2 regions of the Paenibacillus sp. LjRoot56 genome follow, and region 2 is predicted to be linked to the other one. Evidence: a T-box and tRNA genes for the amino acid it is inferred to sense, from the RefSeq annotation. Region 2 holds a T-box; the other holds one or more tRNA genes.
What was found. The T-box of region 2 lies ahead of argS (arginine--tRNA ligase). A T-box ahead of a tRNA ligase gene usually reads a tRNA of that ligase, here a tRNA-Arg.
Positions count from the first base shown of each region.

Region 1: it encodes a tRNA-Arg, which carries the amino acid that the T-box ahead of argS (arginine--tRNA ligase) is inferred to sense. The anticodon was not compared.

Region 1 is NZ_CAXURV020000001.1:805,480-814,346, forward strand. Features, by position in the region: rRNA gene ACSQ8O_RS03695 (23S ribosomal RNA) at 1-2,356, shown strand, start outside; rRNA gene rrf (5S ribosomal RNA) at 2,428-2,544, shown strand; tRNA gene ACSQ8O_RS03705 (tRNA-Asn) at 2,550-2,625, shown strand; tRNA gene ACSQ8O_RS03710 (tRNA-Thr) at 2,628-2,703, shown strand; tRNA gene ACSQ8O_RS03715 (tRNA-Glu) at 2,720-2,794, shown strand; tRNA gene ACSQ8O_RS03720 (tRNA-Val) at 2,809-2,884, shown strand; tRNA gene ACSQ8O_RS03725 (tRNA-Thr) at 2,897-2,969, shown strand; tRNA gene ACSQ8O_RS03730 (tRNA-Gln) at 2,979-3,053, shown strand; tRNA gene ACSQ8O_RS03735 (tRNA-Lys) at 3,070-3,145, shown strand; tRNA gene ACSQ8O_RS03740 (tRNA-Leu) at 3,165-3,244, shown strand; tRNA gene ACSQ8O_RS03745 (tRNA-Gly) at 3,283-3,357, shown strand; tRNA gene ACSQ8O_RS03750 (tRNA-Arg) at 3,367-3,443, shown strand; tRNA gene ACSQ8O_RS03755 (tRNA-Pro) at 3,470-3,543, shown strand; tRNA gene ACSQ8O_RS03760 (tRNA-Gly) at 3,563-3,633, shown strand; gene ppc (phosphoenolpyruvate carboxylase) at 3,970-6,756, shown strand; gene ACSQ8O_RS03770 (DMT family transporter) at 6,875-7,744, shown strand; gene sigW (RNA polymerase sigma factor SigW) at 7,825-8,421, shown strand; gene ACSQ8O_RS03780 (zf-HC2 domain-containing protein) at 8,495-8,867, shown strand, end outside.
Region 2 is NZ_CAXURV020000004.1:340,269-349,135, reverse strand. Features, by position in the region: gene ACSQ8O_RS27255 (AbrB family transcriptional regulator) at 1-603, opposite strand, end outside; gene ACSQ8O_RS27250 (hypothetical protein) at 761-1,426, shown strand; gene ACSQ8O_RS27245 (glycosyl hydrolase) at 1,624-3,297, opposite strand; T-box leader at 3,587-3,808, shown strand; gene argS (arginine--tRNA ligase) at 3,862-5,574, shown strand; gene ACSQ8O_RS27235 (CapA family protein) at 5,712-6,911, shown strand; gene ACSQ8O_RS27230 (hypothetical protein) at 6,963-7,301, opposite strand; gene ACSQ8O_RS27225 (hypothetical protein) at 7,377-7,550, opposite strand; gene ACSQ8O_RS27220 (multicopper oxidase domain-containing protein) at 7,881-8,867, shown strand, end outside.

The DNA.
Region 1 (8,867 bases), on a different contig from region 2:
TGCTTACAAAAAGTCAGAGCCCTCTATATGGGTGATGGCGTGCCTTTTGTAGAATGAACCGGCGAGTTACGTTCCCGTGCGAGGTTAAGTTGAAAAGACGGAGCCGCAGCGAAAGCGAGTCTGAATAGGGCGCTTTAGTACGTGGACGTAGACCCGAAACCGTGTGATCTACCCCTGTCCAGGGTGAAGGTGAGGTAACACTCACTGGAGGCCCGAACCCACGAATGTTGAAAAATTCGGGGATGAGGTGGGGGTAGCGGAGAAATTCCAATCGAACTCGGAGATAGCTGGTTCTCCCCGAAATAGCTTTAGGGCTAGCCTCGGATGTTGAGTTGTGGAGGTAAAGCACTGATTGGGTGCGGGGCCCGCCAAGGGTTACCAAGTCCAGTCAAACTCTGAATGCCACAAACTTAAATCCGGGAGTCAGACAGTGAGTGCTAAGATCCATTGTCAAAAGGGAAACAGCCCAGACCATCAGCTAAGGTCCCCAAGTGTGTGTTAAGTGGGAAAGGATGTGGAGTTGCACAGACAACCAGGATGTTGGCTTAGAAGCAGCCACCATTGAAAGAGTGCGTAATAGCTCACTGGTCGAGTGACTCTGCGCCGAAAATGTAACGGGGCTAAACACGCCACCGAAGCTATGGCTTGCACGTATGTGCATGGGTAGGGGAGCGTTGTATGTACGTTGAATTCTGACCGTAAGGACAGGTGGAGCGCATACAAGTGAGAATGCCGGTATAAGTAACGAAAAGATCAGTGAGAATCTGATCCGCCGAAAACCTAAGGGTTCCTGAGGAAGGCTCGTCCGCTCAGGGTAAGTCGGGACCTAAGGCGAGGCCGAAAGGCGTAGTCGATGGACAACAGGTGGAAATTCCTGTACCACCGTAGCCGTTATGAGCAATGGAGTGACGCAGAAGGATAGTGACGCGAGCTGATGGATGCTCGTCCAAGCAGTGAGGCTGATGTGTAGGCAAATCCGCACATCGTAAGGCTGGGCTGTGATGGGGAGGGAAATTTAAGTACCGAAGGTCATGAGTTCACACTGCCAAGAAAAGCTTCTAGCCAGGCGAAGGTGCCCGTACCGCAAACCGACACAGGTGGGTGAGAAGAGAATTCTAAGGCGCGCGGAAGAACTCTCGTTAAGGAACTCGGCAAAATGACCCCGTAACTTCGGGAGAAGGGGTGCCTCGGTAGGGTGAATAGCCCGAGGGGGCCGCAGTGAAAAGGCCCAAGCGACTGTTTAGCAAAAACACAGGTCTGTGCGAAGCCGCAAGGCGAAGTATACGGGCTGACGCCTGCCCGGTGCTGGAAGGTTAAGAGGAGTGGTTAGGGGCAACCCGAAGCTATGAATTGAAGCCCCAGTAAACGGCGGCCGTAACTATAACGGTCCTAAGGTAGCGAAATTCCTTGTCAGGTAAATTCTGACCCGCACGAATGGCGTAACGACTTGGGCGCTGTCTCAACGAGAGATCCGGTGAAATTTTAATACCTGTGAAGATGCAGGTTACCCGCGACAAGACGGAAAGACCCCATGGAGCTTTACTGCAGCTTGATATTGGACTTTGGTACGATCTGTACAGGATAGGTGGGAGCCTTTGAAGCCTGAGCGCCAGCTTGGGTGGAGGCATCGTTGGGATACCACCCTGATCGTATCGGAGTTCTAACCTAGTACCGTGATCCGGTATGGGGACAGTGTCAGGTGGGCAGTTTGACTGGGGCGGTCGCCTCCTAAAATGTAACGGAGGCGTTTAAAGGTTCCCTCAGAATGGTTGGAAATCATTCGCAGAGTGCAAAGGCATAAGGGAGCTTGACTGCGAGACCTACAAGTCGAGCAGGGACGAAAGTCGGACTTAGTGATCCGGTGGTACCGAATGGAAGGGCCATCGCTCAACGGATAAAAGCTACCCTGGGGATAACAGGCTTATCTCCCCCAAGAGTCCACATCGACGGGGAGGTTTGGCACCTCGATGTCGGCTCATCGCATCCTGGGGCTGAAGTAGGTCCCAAGGGTTGGGCTGTTCGCCCATTAAAGCGGTACGCGAGCTGGGTTCAGAACGTCGTGAGACAGTTCGGTCCCTATCTGTCGCGGGCGTAGGAAATTTGAGAGGAGCTGTCCTTAGTACGAGAGGACCGGGATGGACGTACCGCTGGTGTACCAGTTGTCTCGCCAGAGGCATCGCTGGGTAGCTATGTACGGAGGGGATAAGCGCTGAAAGCATCTAAGCGCGAAGCCCCCCTCAAGATGAGATTTCCCAGTATGTAAGACCCCTTGTAGACGACGAGGTTGATAGGTTCGAGGTGGAAGTGCGGCAACGTATGCAGCTGACGAATACTAATCGGTCGAGGGCTTAACCAAAATTCCTAAGTAAGTACTTTACGTTGAAGTTTCGTATCTAGTTTTCAAGGCGCAAACAAACGCTTTGACTGTTTGGTGATGATGGCGGAGGGGACCCACGCGTTCCCATCTCGAACACGACCGTTAAGCCCTCCAGCGTCGATGGTACTTGAACCGCAGGGTTCTGGGAGAGTAGAACGTTGCCAAGCATTGTTCCCTGATAGCTCAGTTGGTAGAGCACTCGACTGTTAATCGAGTTGTCACAGGTTCGAGTCCTGTTCGGGGAGCCATTGCTTCCATAGCTCAGTCGGTAGAGTGCATCCATGGTAAGGATGAGGTCACCGGTTCGATTCCGGTTGGAAGCTCCAGTAATTTTTTAAGTAAGGCCCGTTGGTCAAGTGGTTAAGACACCTCCCTTTCACGGAGGTAACAGGGGTTCGAGTCCCCTACGGGTCACCATTTTCAGATCCCATGGAGGCTTAGCTCAGCTGGGAGAGCATCTGCCTTACAAGCAGAGGGTCGGCGGTTCGATCCCGTCAGCCTCCACCATTAACTTTATATGCCGTTGTAGCTCAACTGGTAGAGCAACTGACTTGTAATCAGTAGGTTGGGGGTTCAAGTCCTCTCGACGGCATGTTTATATTGGGGATTAGCCAAGCGGTAAGGCAACGGACTTTGACTCCGTCATGCCAAGGTTCAAATCCTTGATCCCCAGCCATTTTTTCACAACACATGAGTCATTAGCTCAGTTGGTAGAGCACCTGACTTTTAATCAGGGTGTCGTAGGTTCGAATCCTACATGACTCACCATTTGCCTTATTTACAACATGCGCGTATGGCGGAATTGGCAGACGCACTAGACTTAGGATCTAGCGGGTGACCGTGGGGGTTCAAGTCCCTCTACGCGCATTAAATCCTCACTTGTATTCATACAATTGAGGTACCCTGCGGAAGTGGCTCAGCGGTAGAGCATCGCCTTGCCAAGGCGAGGGTCGCGGGTTCGATCCCCGTCTTCCGCTCCAAAGTTTTATGCGCCCTTAGCTCAGCTGGATAGAGTATTTGACTACGAATCAAAAGGTCGGGAGTTCGAATCTCTCAGGGCGCGCCATTCTTCATTATAAGTTATAAACGTATCGGGACGTAGCTCAGCTTGGTAGAGCACCTGCTTTGGGAGCAGGGGGTCGCATGTTCAAATCGTGTCGTCCCGATCATTTTTTTCTAAACTACGCGGGCGTAGTTTAATGGTAGAACTTCAGCCTTCCAAGCTGATCGCGCGGGTTCGATTCCCGCCGCCCGCTTATAAGAAAAGGACCACCTTCGGGTGGTTTTTTTCTTTTATCAAGAGACAGTAACAAAAAGATCGGCACCGAGTGAATACCAATGGTATTTCGCACATTGAATGAGCGTCTAAATATACCGTCTAACTCCTTCTAATTAGGAAATAATACAAATCAAAGCATCGCAGAATCTTACCAATACATTAATTACCACCGAAAAACGTACGGTTTTTTTATTTTAATACTATGTGTAGCGGTTAGATTGTGGTAAAATATTCTGAAATGAGTTTTTATAGCGACTAGCTTTTGCAGAGAGAAGCATTAATGCATCATAGTGAATAGATGGGGTGGAGAGTCATGGTAGAGAGTGAGATCGTCCAACAAAAACAAAGTACGAATAACCTGCTGCGTAGAGATATTCGGTTTCTTGGACACATACTAGGTGAAGTTCTTGTACATCAGGGCGGAAATGATCTGCTGGATGTCGTTGAACGAATTCGCGAAATGAGCAAGTCGTTAAGAGCACACTATGTTATTGAGATCTATGATGAGTTTAAGAAAACGATATCTTCACTAGATCCGGAAATTCGCCATCAAGTGATACGCGCCTTCGCTATATACTTCCAGCTAGTTAATATTGCAGAACAAAACCATCGTATTCGCCGTAAACGTGACTACGAGCGCTCTTCAGGGGAATCTGTACAACCAGGTTCGATTGAAAGCATCGTACAAGAGCTGAAGAATACGAATATTCCTTATTCCGAGGTACAAGAAATACTTAAAGCGATCTCTCTTGAGCTCGTAATGACGGCTCATCCAACGGAGGCTATGCGTCGTGCAGTGCTCGATATTAATTTGCGCATTTCTGACGATATGATGAAGCTGGACAACCCTAATTTAACGTACCGTGAGCGTGAGCAATTGCGCGAGAAGCTTGTGGGTGAAGTGCTTAATTTGTGGCAAACCGATGAGCTGCGTGATCGTAAACCGACGGTAATCGACGAAGTGCGTAACGGATTGTACTATTTTGACGAGACATTATTTGACGTATTGCCAGAAGTTTACCACGAGCTTGAGCGTTGTTTAAATAAATACTACCCAGAAGACAAATGGCATGTGCCATCCTTCTTGAAATTTGGATCTTGGATCGGCGGAGATCGTGACGGAAATCCATCTGTAAGAGCGAATGTGACATGGGAGACGCTTGGTCTGCACCGTCAATTGGCTTTGCAAAAGTATGAGGAAATCCTGAGAGAATCTTTAGCACACATGAGCTTTAGCAAGAACATTGTGAATGTGAGCAAAGCTCTGATCGAATCGATCCAATGTGATCGTGAAGCGATGGGGAATGTTCAGGATGTTTGGCGTAATGAGAAGGAACCATACCGCATCAAGACGACTTATATGATCGAGAAGATTCATAATACGGGCAATGCAAATGTATCTTCTACGCAGAAGTACAATAGCCCTGAAGAGTTTATTCAAGATTTGCAAGTTATGGAAGCTAGTTTGCGTGCGCACTTTGCAGATTATGTCGCGGATAAATATATTAAGAAGCTAATTCGTCAAGTTGAACTCTTCGGCTTCCACTTAGCTGCTCTGGATATCAGACAGCATAGTAAAGAGCATGAGAATGCGATGACGGAAATTTTGGCGAAAATGGGTATTACGCCGGATTACAGCAAGCTTTCGGAAGATGAGAAAATTTCATTGCTCACGAATGTCTTGAACGATCCACGTCCTATCACGTCTACGTACTTGGACTACACGGAAGGTACGAAAGAATGCTTAGACGTTTATCGTACAGTTGGTAAAGCGCAGAAGGAATTCGGACGTAATTGTATTAACAGTTACTTGATTTCGATGACGCAAGGTGCAAGTGACATGCTTGAAGTTGTTGTATTTGCCAAAGAGGCGGGCCTATACCGCAGAGAGAGCGACGGAACTGTTACGAGTACTGTTCAGTCTGTTCCGCTTTTTGAAACGATTGACGACCTTCACGCGGCGCCTGGTATCATGAGCACGTTGTTAGCGATTCCTGCTTACCGATTAAGCCTTGATCCAGAAACACAAATGCACGAAATTATGCTAGGCTATTCCGACAGTAATAAAGACGGTGGTGTGATAACAGCGAACTGGGAGCTGCGCATGGCGCTTCAAGATATCACAGAAGCGGCGAAGAAATTTGGCGTGAAGTTGAAGTTCTTCCATGGTCGTGGTGGGGCATTGGGTCGTGGCGGTATGCCATTGAACCGAAGCATTCTAGCTCAACCTGTTGAAACACTTGGTGGCGGCATTAAGATTACGGAGCAAGGTGAAGTTCTTTCTTCGCGTTATTCCTTGCAAGGTATTGCTTACCGCAGCTTAGAGCAAGCGACGTTTGCGTTGATTACAGCTTCCAAGCTGTCCCGTTCACCACAAAGACACCCGCTTGAAGATAAGTGGGAAAATATTATGCGTGGTATTTCGGAGCAAGCACAGACGAAGTATCAGGATCTTATTTTCAGAGACGAAGACTTCTTAACGTTCTTCAAAGAATCTACACCGCTGCCGGAAATTGGCGAGTTGAATATCGGCTCCCGCCCATCCAAGCGTAAAAATAGCGATAAGTTCGAAGATTTGCGTGCGATTCCATGGGTATTCTCATGGACGCAAACGAGATACCTGCTACCAGCATGGTATGCTGCAGGTACAGGCTTGCAAAGCTTTGCTCAAGGTAATGAAAGCAACCTAGCAGTCCTCAAAGAGATGTATGAGGATTGGTCCTTCTTCCGCACGATGATTGATAATCTGCAAATGGCTTTGGCAAAGGCAGATCTTCTTATCGCGAAGGAGTATGGCAGCTTGGTGAAGGAATCCGCGATTGCAGAGCGTATTTTCAATCTGATCAAAGACGAGTATGAGTTGACGTCTTCGATTATTTTGCAAATTACAGGTCAGCAAGAGATTCTGGATAATGTTCCTGTCATTCAAGAATCGATCAAATTGCGTAATCCATACGTGGATCCGCTTAGCTACATGCAGGTTGAGTTGCTTACAGAGCTACGCGCACTAAGAGAAAACAATGAAGATGATGCGATTCTGCTTCGTGAAGTACTACTTACAATCAACGGGATTGCTGCGGGACTTCGGAATACGGGCTGATCCTTTCGACAACATAAGAAAACAACAGGATGACAAAGTCGAGGGCTTGCAGCAATGCAGGCAGCTCGGCTTTTTCTGTAATTACGGGAATTGCCCAAGTCAGGAGGTGCGCGGCAGCATGGGGCGATGGTTGGCAATAGTTCTTGTCCTTATTGGGGCTTCAAGCTACGGCTTGCTTTCTTCATTTATTAAAATGGCCTATGATCAAGGTTTCACAGATGGACAAATTACACCTGCTCAGATGACGATGGGGACCGTATTCGTATGGGGTTTGATTCTTTTTCACAAAAAGTCGTGGATAAATCCGTTTAGGGGTCCTTGGATTAAGCTGGGGTTGATTGGGATTTTCGGACTGTCGTTAACGACGGTCGTATATAATATTGCGCTGCAAGAGTTAGATGCTTCCTTATGTATTATTCTTCTCTTTCAATTTACGTGGATGACGATTGCCATGGATTGTATCGTGAAACGGAGATTACCGAAACGAATGGAAGGGATTGCGATTGCGCTAATTTTGGCGGGGACCATCCTTGCGGTGAATGTGTTTGATACCAACTGGGGAGAGCTCAGTATTCTGGGTATACTATATGGGCTTATCTCTGCGTTAGCGTATAGTATTTTTCTGTTTTTCACGGGACAAGTCGAAAGTTCACTGCCTCCGCTCATGAATTCTGCAATTATGCTGACGGCTGCGCTGCCGATTATGTATATCTTGTATCCACCTACGGTTTTTGTTCATGATAATGGTGGTATGCTGTTGCTATGGGGATTGCTTCTCGGGTTCCTAGGCCAAGTTGTACCGACTGTTTCATTTAATATCGGAATACCCAAGATCGGAAGCGCACTTGCAGCAATGCTAGGATCTGTGGAGCTTCCAGTGGCTATTCTTGCAGCTTATCTGCTCATCGGGGAACCGATTACCGGGTTACAATGGGGAGGCATGGCCCTAATTCTAGGTGGAATTATAATTTCTGAAAACAAATCGTAATTTGTGCGTATATAGTAGAAGTGGGAATTTTGTTATCATTAAATTGTTGTTGAATTGTCGAGAAGCCGGAGGAAAACCAATTGAACTTTGTTGAAGCACGACTGGCTAAGCTGGCCAGTAATGGGGATCGCAATGCTTTTGCAGAGCTCGTGGAGCTCTATAAAGACAAGATCTTTCATTTGGCTTACCGCATGCTGAATAACAAGCAAGAAGCCGAAGATGCCGTGCAGGAAACGTTCTTGCGCGTGTATACGAATTTACATCGATATGATGAGAATCAGAAGTTTTCGACGTGGATTTTTCGAATCGGGACAAACTTATGTATTGATAAGCTGCGACGAAGAAAGCAAACGTATTCGCTGGATGCCGAAATGACAGATGGCGAAGGCAATGATTATTATGCAATGCTACCTAGCGATGAGGATACACCTGAGAAACAGCTGATTGTTTCTGAAACGCAGGCACAGATTCACCGAGCGATTGAGACGCTGCCAGAGAAATATAAATCAGTTGTCATTCTCAGATATCTGCATGATATGTCACTTCAGGAAATTAGCGATGTGCTTGACATGCCCGTCACCACGATCAAAACGCGTGTACACAGGGGGCGGGAGTACTTACGAAAAAGACTGGAGCAGGAGGAACAAGTTGTTAGTACAAATTCTGTTCGAATCTGAAACATATTTGTAATCGAAACGTATGGTATATCACAACATGCTCTACTAATTAAAGAAAGGGGTGGCTGTAAACGTGAATTGTAAAGAAGCCCTCCCGCTCATACATGAATATCTCGACGGTGATTTACCAAAGACGGAAGCTCTACCTTTGAAAGAACATTTGATAGCCTGTCAGGCGTGTCATAACACTTTCAAGCAGCTGGAGAAAACCGACGCTTTGGTTAGAATGCTGCCCTCCATTAAAGTACCTGATACGTTAACTGCACAGATTATGAGCGGCTTACCACCGATGAAAAAGAAGAATACCTGGACGGATTGGATTCGCAGACACCCTGCTGTATCGGTTGCTGTGGTTTTTGGAACGGTCATGTTCGGAAGCTTCATATCGATGTGGGATGACGATCAGAATCTCATGGTGCAGGGAAGTAACCTTCAGGATGTCGTTA
Region 2 (8,867 bases):
GAGTGCACAACTGATACTGACTACGGCGAAAATGAAGATGTTTGGTGTTAGGGCACCCCAGCTTGCAGTCGCAGTCGTTACCGATTGAATTAGAGTTTCAACTGTATGCTGATTCCCCATGATCGGACTAAACACTAGCAACGGTACACTGATAACGATCATCATGAGGCGAATGACTTGCAAGACGGTCACGATAGTTAAATTGATACCTTCCGTTTCTTCCGCCAAAATAACCATTTGAGTAAGTCCGCCAGGTATACTTCCGAGTAATGCCGTTTTGAAGTTAATCCGAGATAGCTTGGATATGAAGTAGGCAAGTAATACACAAAGTAGCATTAAAAGCAGTGTCATGAGCAGCATGGAAGGCAGTTGAATCGCCATTTCATGTAAAGCTGTCGCGGTCATGGAGAGACCAATCGTGTACCCGACAATGATGAGTCCTGCATTTCTAATCGGGGTAGGCCATGCATATCGCTCTTTGAACATATTGGAACCAATGAATACCGCGATCATCGGACCAAGCAGCCAGGGGATGGGAATATGTATAAGTTGGAACAAGTAACCACCTAACAGGGCAGTAGTGAGAGCCACGAACAACTTCATGGGGTTATTTAATAAGATCTTATTTATGACCATGGTTCCAATTCACCACCTTGACAGAACTGTACTTATGTTAGCACAGTTCTACTAAGCGTTCAAATACGTCACAATTTTGTTAATTAAGCCTTAAAACCAATATGGAAAGTCGAGGTAAGTCATCATGATCTTAAGAAAGATGTATCGTGCTGAATGGCAGCCGGGGATGAAGGACGTAGGTGTAAAAGCACTAGAACTAGACGAACAAGCACAATTGCTGGTAGCTCAAGGTGAGCTAATGACAGCTGCGGCTTTCGTCTGGCGGGACAACCTATTCCTCTATTATGAGTGCATGAGCCGAGAGGTGTTACCTGATGAAGTGGCTGGAGCTGCTGTCCCTTTTCTGAAGGATTGGCCTGGACAGGCACAACCTCGGAAGTGGATCTTGATGATTGATGTATTTCATTTTAATGAGCCTGCAAGCGCTGAGCACTGGTTGCGAAAAGAGCCCGTGGTATCGCGGGTAGGAAGGGTTGCTCATTTGAAGCCTGAGATGATAAGCAGTTACATCTATTATCATTATCAGCTGCAAGAGGAGCGTGCTTTCCACGGGGAAAAGTATGAAATGATTGCGATGCATGAGAACCTGCTATTCGGTTATCAAGAATTCCCCAAAGTGATCGAGGAGCCTGTTGTGACAGGACGTCTAAGCACGAAAGGAACCCCTGTGAATTGGAACGATTCGCGGATGGATCTGCATTTTCAGCCATGGGAAGAGGATGGTCATTTGTATTTTAAGCCGATTGATCAAGTGTTTGCTTATTATGTGGGGGATCTGAAAGAATCTTAGAAAATTAAGTTATCGTCAATGAGTGTAGGCATCTATAAATTGAATAAAGGTGAATGCAAAAAAGACACCCCACGGGGTGTCTTTTTTGATGTGGAGTAAGCGAATCTTACACCATTTTTATGGCTGAGATAGTCGTAATAATCGACTATCTCGAAGGAAAGCCGTGTCTTAGCCGGTAAGATAGTCGAAATAATCGACTATTTACTAATAAAAACATTATCCATATAGTAGACGCCAGTTGCATCAGCGGCAACGCCTACTTTCAACCGGCTGACGTCAGACGCTGCTGTATTTTTGAAGCTGAATTGATTGGCTTTTTTCGCGCCATTGACGTATAAGTCGAACTTTTTGGTATTGGTGTTCATGATAACTTTGATATCATACCAGGTGCCATTGGTGATGGGTTCAATACTCGAAAGCGTTGTTGCACCATCATACACCTTTAAGTAATTACCTTGTAGGCCGACATGCAAGGCTGCTCTGCTCGAACTGTCATAAACAATGAAGTCTTTCCAATTGACATCTTCAGTTCGCAGGGTGGCCTTGAAGGTTACAATGCCGGTTTGTGGAGTGAACGTTTTCTCAGCGGTGGCAGCATTCGTTGTGCTTGTTTTATTGATTTTCATGCTGCGATCCGGACCGGTGTCTAGTCCCACAGTAGGAACGTTCTGCACGGTAACCGTGCCTCCAGTGGTCACAGTCGCCCAATTAGATGGAGTGACTCCCGCTGCCGAGTATCCGTTCATGGCGTCTTTAAAAATGATGCTTTCCGAGACGACCGTTCTTCCAAAGGCAGGCACTTCGTCTCTCGTGAGTGTTACGGCATTGTTGTAAAATTGCGTGATGGTGTAGGTGTCATTGCCCGGTCCATTTGCTCCGGGATATCCGTAGAACTGATTGTCCGCCCAACCGATAGCCCAAGTGAGGAACCAAGTGTAATCGAAATTCGTTTGAACGGCAGACTCAGAAGGAAGTAAACCAACTTCAGACAAGCCATAACGCTTACTGCCTAGGACAGAAGCCAGCTCGCTGTTCGCATTTGTAAACTTCGCATCCCCACGGGCTTGTGTATAAACATCAGCTCCACCGAGATCCACGTACGAGGAGCCTGGGTAATAGTTGCTGCTAACGGCATTATTATCATCACGTCCCGGAGCCCACACCCAAATAAGGTTGTTCAAGCCATGATAATTGGTGTAGCGGTCGTACATATTTTGCCATAACTTTTTGTAACTTGCAGCAGACTTACCACCCCACCAGAAGCCGATGTTCATCTCGTGATAAGGTCTCCAGAGAACGACTACACCTTGATCCCGAAGGGATTTCAAATAGCCCGCCATCGTATCGATATGCGCTAACCATTTGTTATATAAGGTGGTACCAGGGGTTGTGAGCGAGTCGAAATCCGTCTGTGACATCGAACTGATCACACTGTTCCATCCGCCATCATCTACTGTGGCATCCAAAGGGTTCGTCTCATGCCAAGAAAGGGTGACAAGGCCGCCTTTTTTCCAATAATCTGTCGCATGATCGACAATGAAGGAGCGCCATTTGCCGAGATCGGAAGCGTTCGTCACGTTGTATAGAAGATCATAACCAATCATCGCCGGGTATTTGCCAGTCAAATTATAGAGGTGATCAGTCTCTAAGTAGCCATAATTTTGCCCTCGTACGTACTGTCCAGAGATGATTTGATTATTCGTTTGGACGGTATCGAAATAATTCAGAACGTCTTGCACAGCTTGCGTCGCATTGGGATTAACAGGGGTTGCAGCATGAGCTGTAGGTCCACCTATTGAAGGTAAACTGGAACCGAGCAGGACCACAATGAGTGTTGCGGCAAGTAATTTGGACAACCATGTGTTCAACATTCGTCATTTCCTCCTAGATTGGATTGGTGTTAGTGAACTGTTTCGACTTCGTTGCATTGCCAGTTTAGAAAACGTTTACATTTAATTAAATTATTATCTTCCCTCCTCTGATGCAGTATGGTTACAATTGTAAATGCTTTGAAGGGGGAAGAAGTCTAATTTTTTTGGAAACAAGTTATGGATCTTCGGATATTCGTACACGCTTGCAACCTTCAAGCTGAGTATAAGTCGAGGAATATGGGCTTGACATTCCCCGAAATCCCCTGTAAGATATTGAAAAATTCATATCGAAATATTAATGATTGGGACAGTAATTCCTAACAGACAGTCGCAGCGAGCCGGGGCAGTGGAAGCCGGTACGGATGTTAAGAATGAAACGGACCCAGGAAATGGTTTGCCGAAAATTGGAGTAGGTAAATCCGGTCTTACGACCGTTACGAAACAGAGGGGTTAAACCAGAGGTTTAACACTTAGAGTGGTACCGCGGGAATTTTCAGCTCTCGTCTCTTTTATAGAGACGGGGGCTTTTTATATTTTCTAGAAAAATGATAGGAGAGAAACGCTATGTTAAATTATAAGCATTATTTTGCAGAGAAAATTACATCGTTACTCACGGGTTTCGATGCACAAGACATTATGGCATGGATGGAATACCCAGCGAATCCGGATCAAGGTGATCTATCTTTACCATGCTTCCGACTAAGCAAAACCCTAAGTAAATCACCACAAGTCATTGCTGAAGAGTTAAAAACAACCCTAAAAGACGAGCACATCGACGAGATGAATGCCGTATCTGGTTATCTAAACATTTTTCTCAAGAAGTCTACGTTTGCAGAATCTCTTATTCGTCATATAAGTCAAGCTGGAGAAGGGTATGGATCACAGAAGTTGGGACATGGCAAGACGGTGGTGATTGACTATTCTTCTCCGAATATTGCCAAACCCTTTCATGTTGGACATTTGAGATCCACGGTGATTGGCAATGCGTTATATCATATCCACGCCTTTCTTGGATACAACTGTGTGGGGATTAACCATTTAGGCGATTGGGGGACACAGTTCGGGAAGTTGATTGTTGCTTACCAACTGTGGGGTAGTAAAGAGGCTGTAACCCTTAGAGCTATCGATGAGCTTCTCGATCTGTATGTTAAATTTCATGAGGAGGCTGAGAAAGATCCAGCTTTAGAAGATCAAGCTAGATCTTGGTTTACGAAAATGGAGCAGGGTGATCAAGAAGCCCTAGCTTTGTGGCAGTGGTTTATTGAGATCAGCCTTACCGAATTTCAGAAGATTTACAACCTGCTAGGTGTCAAATTTGACGCTTTCCAAGGTGAAAGCTTCTACAATGACAAGATGGAGGCCGTCATACAGGAGCTGAAAGAGAAGCAGCTTTTGGTAGAAGACGAGGGTGCTTTATTAGTTAGGTTAGATGCTTTTGGCATGGCTCCAGCATTAATGCTGAAGAAAGACGGCAGCTCCCTGTATCATACGCGTGACCTAACGGCAGCTATATACAGAGCGGATAAGTACGAATTTGAGAAATTGATCTATGTGACGGATTATGCTCAAAATCTTCATTTCCAGCAGTTGTTTAAGGTTGTTGAATTAATGGACTATGCGTGGTCCTCCAAGCTTGAGCATGTCCCATTTGGCCGCGTGAGCATTGAAGGAGGGAGCTTGTCAACACGAAAGGGTAATGTGATTAGACTGGAGAACGTGCTGGAGCAATCCATTCAGAAAATAAGGGATGTCATCGAAGCAAGAAACCCAAGCTTGGCGAATAAAGCTATAGTTGCTGAGCAAGTTGGCATTGGCGCAGTCATATTTAACGATTTGAGTGCGAATCGAATTAAAGATATCGATTTTTCGTGGGACGAAGCCCTTAATTTCGATGGTGAAACGGGACCCTACGTGCAGTACACCTATGCAAGAACTTGCAGTGTGTTGAAGAAAGCGATATTGTCTGACAGACATGCGATGCAAACAAATGAGGTAGACGGAGCTAATTTGCAAAATAAAGAGGCCATGGCGGTTGTGAAAATGCTCTATTTATTTACGGAAAAAGTAGAGCAGGCCATGGTAAAGCTCGAACCCTCGATCGTTTCACGTTATCTCATTGATCTTGCCCAAGCATTTAATCGCTTTTACCATGCCTGTTATATCTTAGTGGAGGATGCACAGTTACGTGAAGCACGATTAGCACTGGTTCAATGCGTTCAAATTACGTTGCGTAATGGCTTGAAACTTATTGGATTGCAAGCTCCTCATGAAATTTAATGACATTAATCATTAATGTGATAAATTAAAATGGGCTTAGCGAAATGAATTGGTAAAAATCCTCATTCATGAGAGATTTTCTTAGGGGGAATACTATTTGGCAACACAAGGTTTAACCCTTAAGGAGCTGGTTTGTCGTGCTAAAGCGAGCTGCTGCGATTGTATCGACATGCTTATTGGCAAGTGGATGCTTAGGAAGTACGGCTACGCCTAAAGATCCAAGCATGGAAGCGAAGCAAGTCACCCCCTTTGTCCAGATGACGTCTCCACCGATACAACAATATCATTCGACCTCAAAGAAACAAGCAGAATCAGAAACCAAAGTCTCTCAGGTTACGCTTGCTGCAATTGGGGATATCCTCATCCATGATAAAGTTTATATAGACGCAAAGCAGAAGGATGGGACGTATAATTTTAAACGTATTTTCAGCGGGGTGTCGAACTTATTACAAGCACCAGATATCCTTGTTGCTAATCAAGAAACGATGATTGGTGGCAAGGATCTGCGGCTATCCAGTTATCCAACATTTAATAGCCCTCACGAAATTGGAGATGCCCTGAAAGTAGCCGGAGTAGACATCGTTACGATTGCCAATAATCATGCGCTAGACCGAGGCGAGAAAGTGATTCAAAGTGCGCTCACCTATTGGGATACTCTTGGGATTCCCTACACGGGTGCATTTAAATCCCAGAACGATCGGGACAATATTCGGACGGTTACGCGAAATGAGATTACTTTCTCCTTCTTAAGTTACACCTACGGAACGAATGGGATATCAACACCTAAGGGAAAGCCGTTCTTGGTCAATCGGATCGATGATTCGCAAATTCGTACAGATGTGGAACAAGCCAAACAATTGTCGGATGTCATCGTGGTTGCACTTCATTGGGGGAATGAATATCAACGATTTCCGGATGCCAGCCAAACTAGTCTTGCTCAAAAGCTAGCGAACATGGGGGTTCATATCATCATTGGGAACCATCCGCATGTCTTACAACCGCCTGCTTGGGTAGAGGGGAAGCAAGGGCATCGTACCTTTGTTGTTTATTCGCTGGGCAACTTTCTATCCGCTCAAATCAACTTATATAAGCAAGTTGGTGGCATGGCAACTATTGACGTGTTGAAAACCACTAAAGAGAATACCAAAAAGATTGAGCTCATAAAGCCCAGTTTTCTTCCAACCTATACGTACAGTCAACAAGGTCGTCATTTCCAAATTATTTCAATGGATAGGTTAACCAATGATCAACTTATTCATGCTAAATCTCACTATGAAATGATAAAAAAACATATGCGAACCAATATGCCCGAACTGGTCATTAAGTCGTCAATGTGAGAAATCAAAAACACCGCTCCTTAGCAGGGCGGTGTTTTGCTTTGCTGTCAATCACGATGAGGATTCATCTTGCGGAGTCGCTTTAGCGAGATTCAACTTCAATGCAGCTTTCTTAGCTGCTAATTCTTTCGCGATATCTTTTTGTAGACGATCACTTGTCTTAATCTCTTCGTTCAGCTTATTTACGCGTGACATTTTGCTGCTCAAATCACTGTGTGACTGGCTTAATTTCATATCTCGCCCAATCTGATTAATTTTGGCTTGGGCTTGTTCTTTCTTTTTCTTCGCGTTTACCTGTTTGCTTTCAAGGTCTGCAATTTCTTTTGTTAACTGAGTAACAATTGTTTTCGTAAAGCTAATGGCCATTCCTACACCCCGTATCCATTTCATGTAGCTGAGACATCATTCTACTATAAAAGGCGGCTCTAAGCGAGGAATAGCTCTATGAATTTATTATCTTATACGTTATTTCCACCCTTTTGCAGTTATGGTTTGCTTTTTGCGATTAAAAAGCCTTTTGAACAAGCTTACTTGTTTTTTACGTCTGAGAGTGAGGCGAACACCTTCGATTAGCAGTAAAGACCTTAATGAATCGCGGCGATTAAGTGTATGTAATCTTTTAATAAACTGCTCGTCCATGTCGATCATCCTCCCAAATGTATGCACAATAGTTAAGAACCTCAACAGTAAACCTTACTTTATTATAAATTCAATAGACGAAAATATTTGTCAAACCATCGATGAGAATTAGGCTACTTTTGTCGAATATGCATGTGATTTTGTGAAATTGGCAGATGTATAGAATTTTTTAACAAAGTAGTTTACTTTCGTGACCATTCAGCATATAGTTAAATCACGGTGTTTCCTTTGGTAAACTTTTTGTCCCACTGGAAACTTTATTTTCGCCCAAAATGTTTCCCTAGGTAAAAAATATTGTAAACAAGCAATTTATAATAGGAGGTCATAGCGATGTTTCAGAAATCAGATAAAAAGCTATCGAGACGTAATCTTTTGAAGCTAGGAACGACAGGAGCGTTTGCTGTGATAGGGAGTGCATTATTGAATCCTTCCTCGTTATTCGGTAGGCCACCGATCGCACAAGCGCAAGATAAACATGATATTCACCATGCGATGAAAGAACAATTACATGAGGGTATGAAGCATGGCTATGTCCCAAGCAACGAAGTAACAGAAGGGTTTAAAGCTGCGCAACATGCACTGACCGCTTTTGATTATGGCAAAGTGAGTAAGCTTCCTGACGGTAGAACGCTTAGGGAATATGAGATCGCAGCCTTTGAGGCTAATGTGGAGATTGCCAAGGGAATCAAGTTTCCTGGCTGGACGTTCAATGGAACGATACCTGGTCCAACTATCCGTTGTACCGAGGGTGATGTCCTTCGCGTGAAATTTACCAATGGAACCCTGCATCCACATTCTATTCATTTTCATGGTATGCACCCAACGAATATGGATGGTCTTGAATCTGTACTTTCCGGGGACTCATTTACGTATGAATTTGAAGCCAAACCAGCTGGTATGCACGTCTATCACTGTCACGTGGCTCCTTTAGCCAGACATATCCATAAAGGTCTCTACGGCAATTTCATCATTGACCCGAAGAAACCAAGAGCTGCTGCCAAGGAATTCAACATGCTGATGAATGGCTACGATCTGGATCTCGACGGGGAAAATGAAATTTACACCGTGAATGGCTATGCTTTTGCCTATCAGCAGGAACCGATTAAAGTGAAAGTAGGGGAGCTTGTACGTATTTACTTAAGCAATCTGACTGAATTTGATTTAATTAATTCGTTTCATCTTCATGCGAACTTTTTCAACTATTACGCAACGGGGGCAGATCCTGAAGCTCGACCTGCGTATACCGATACCATTATGCAATGCCAGGGTGAACGTGGGATTCTGGAAATTGTGTTTCCGGGGCCCGGGCGATACATG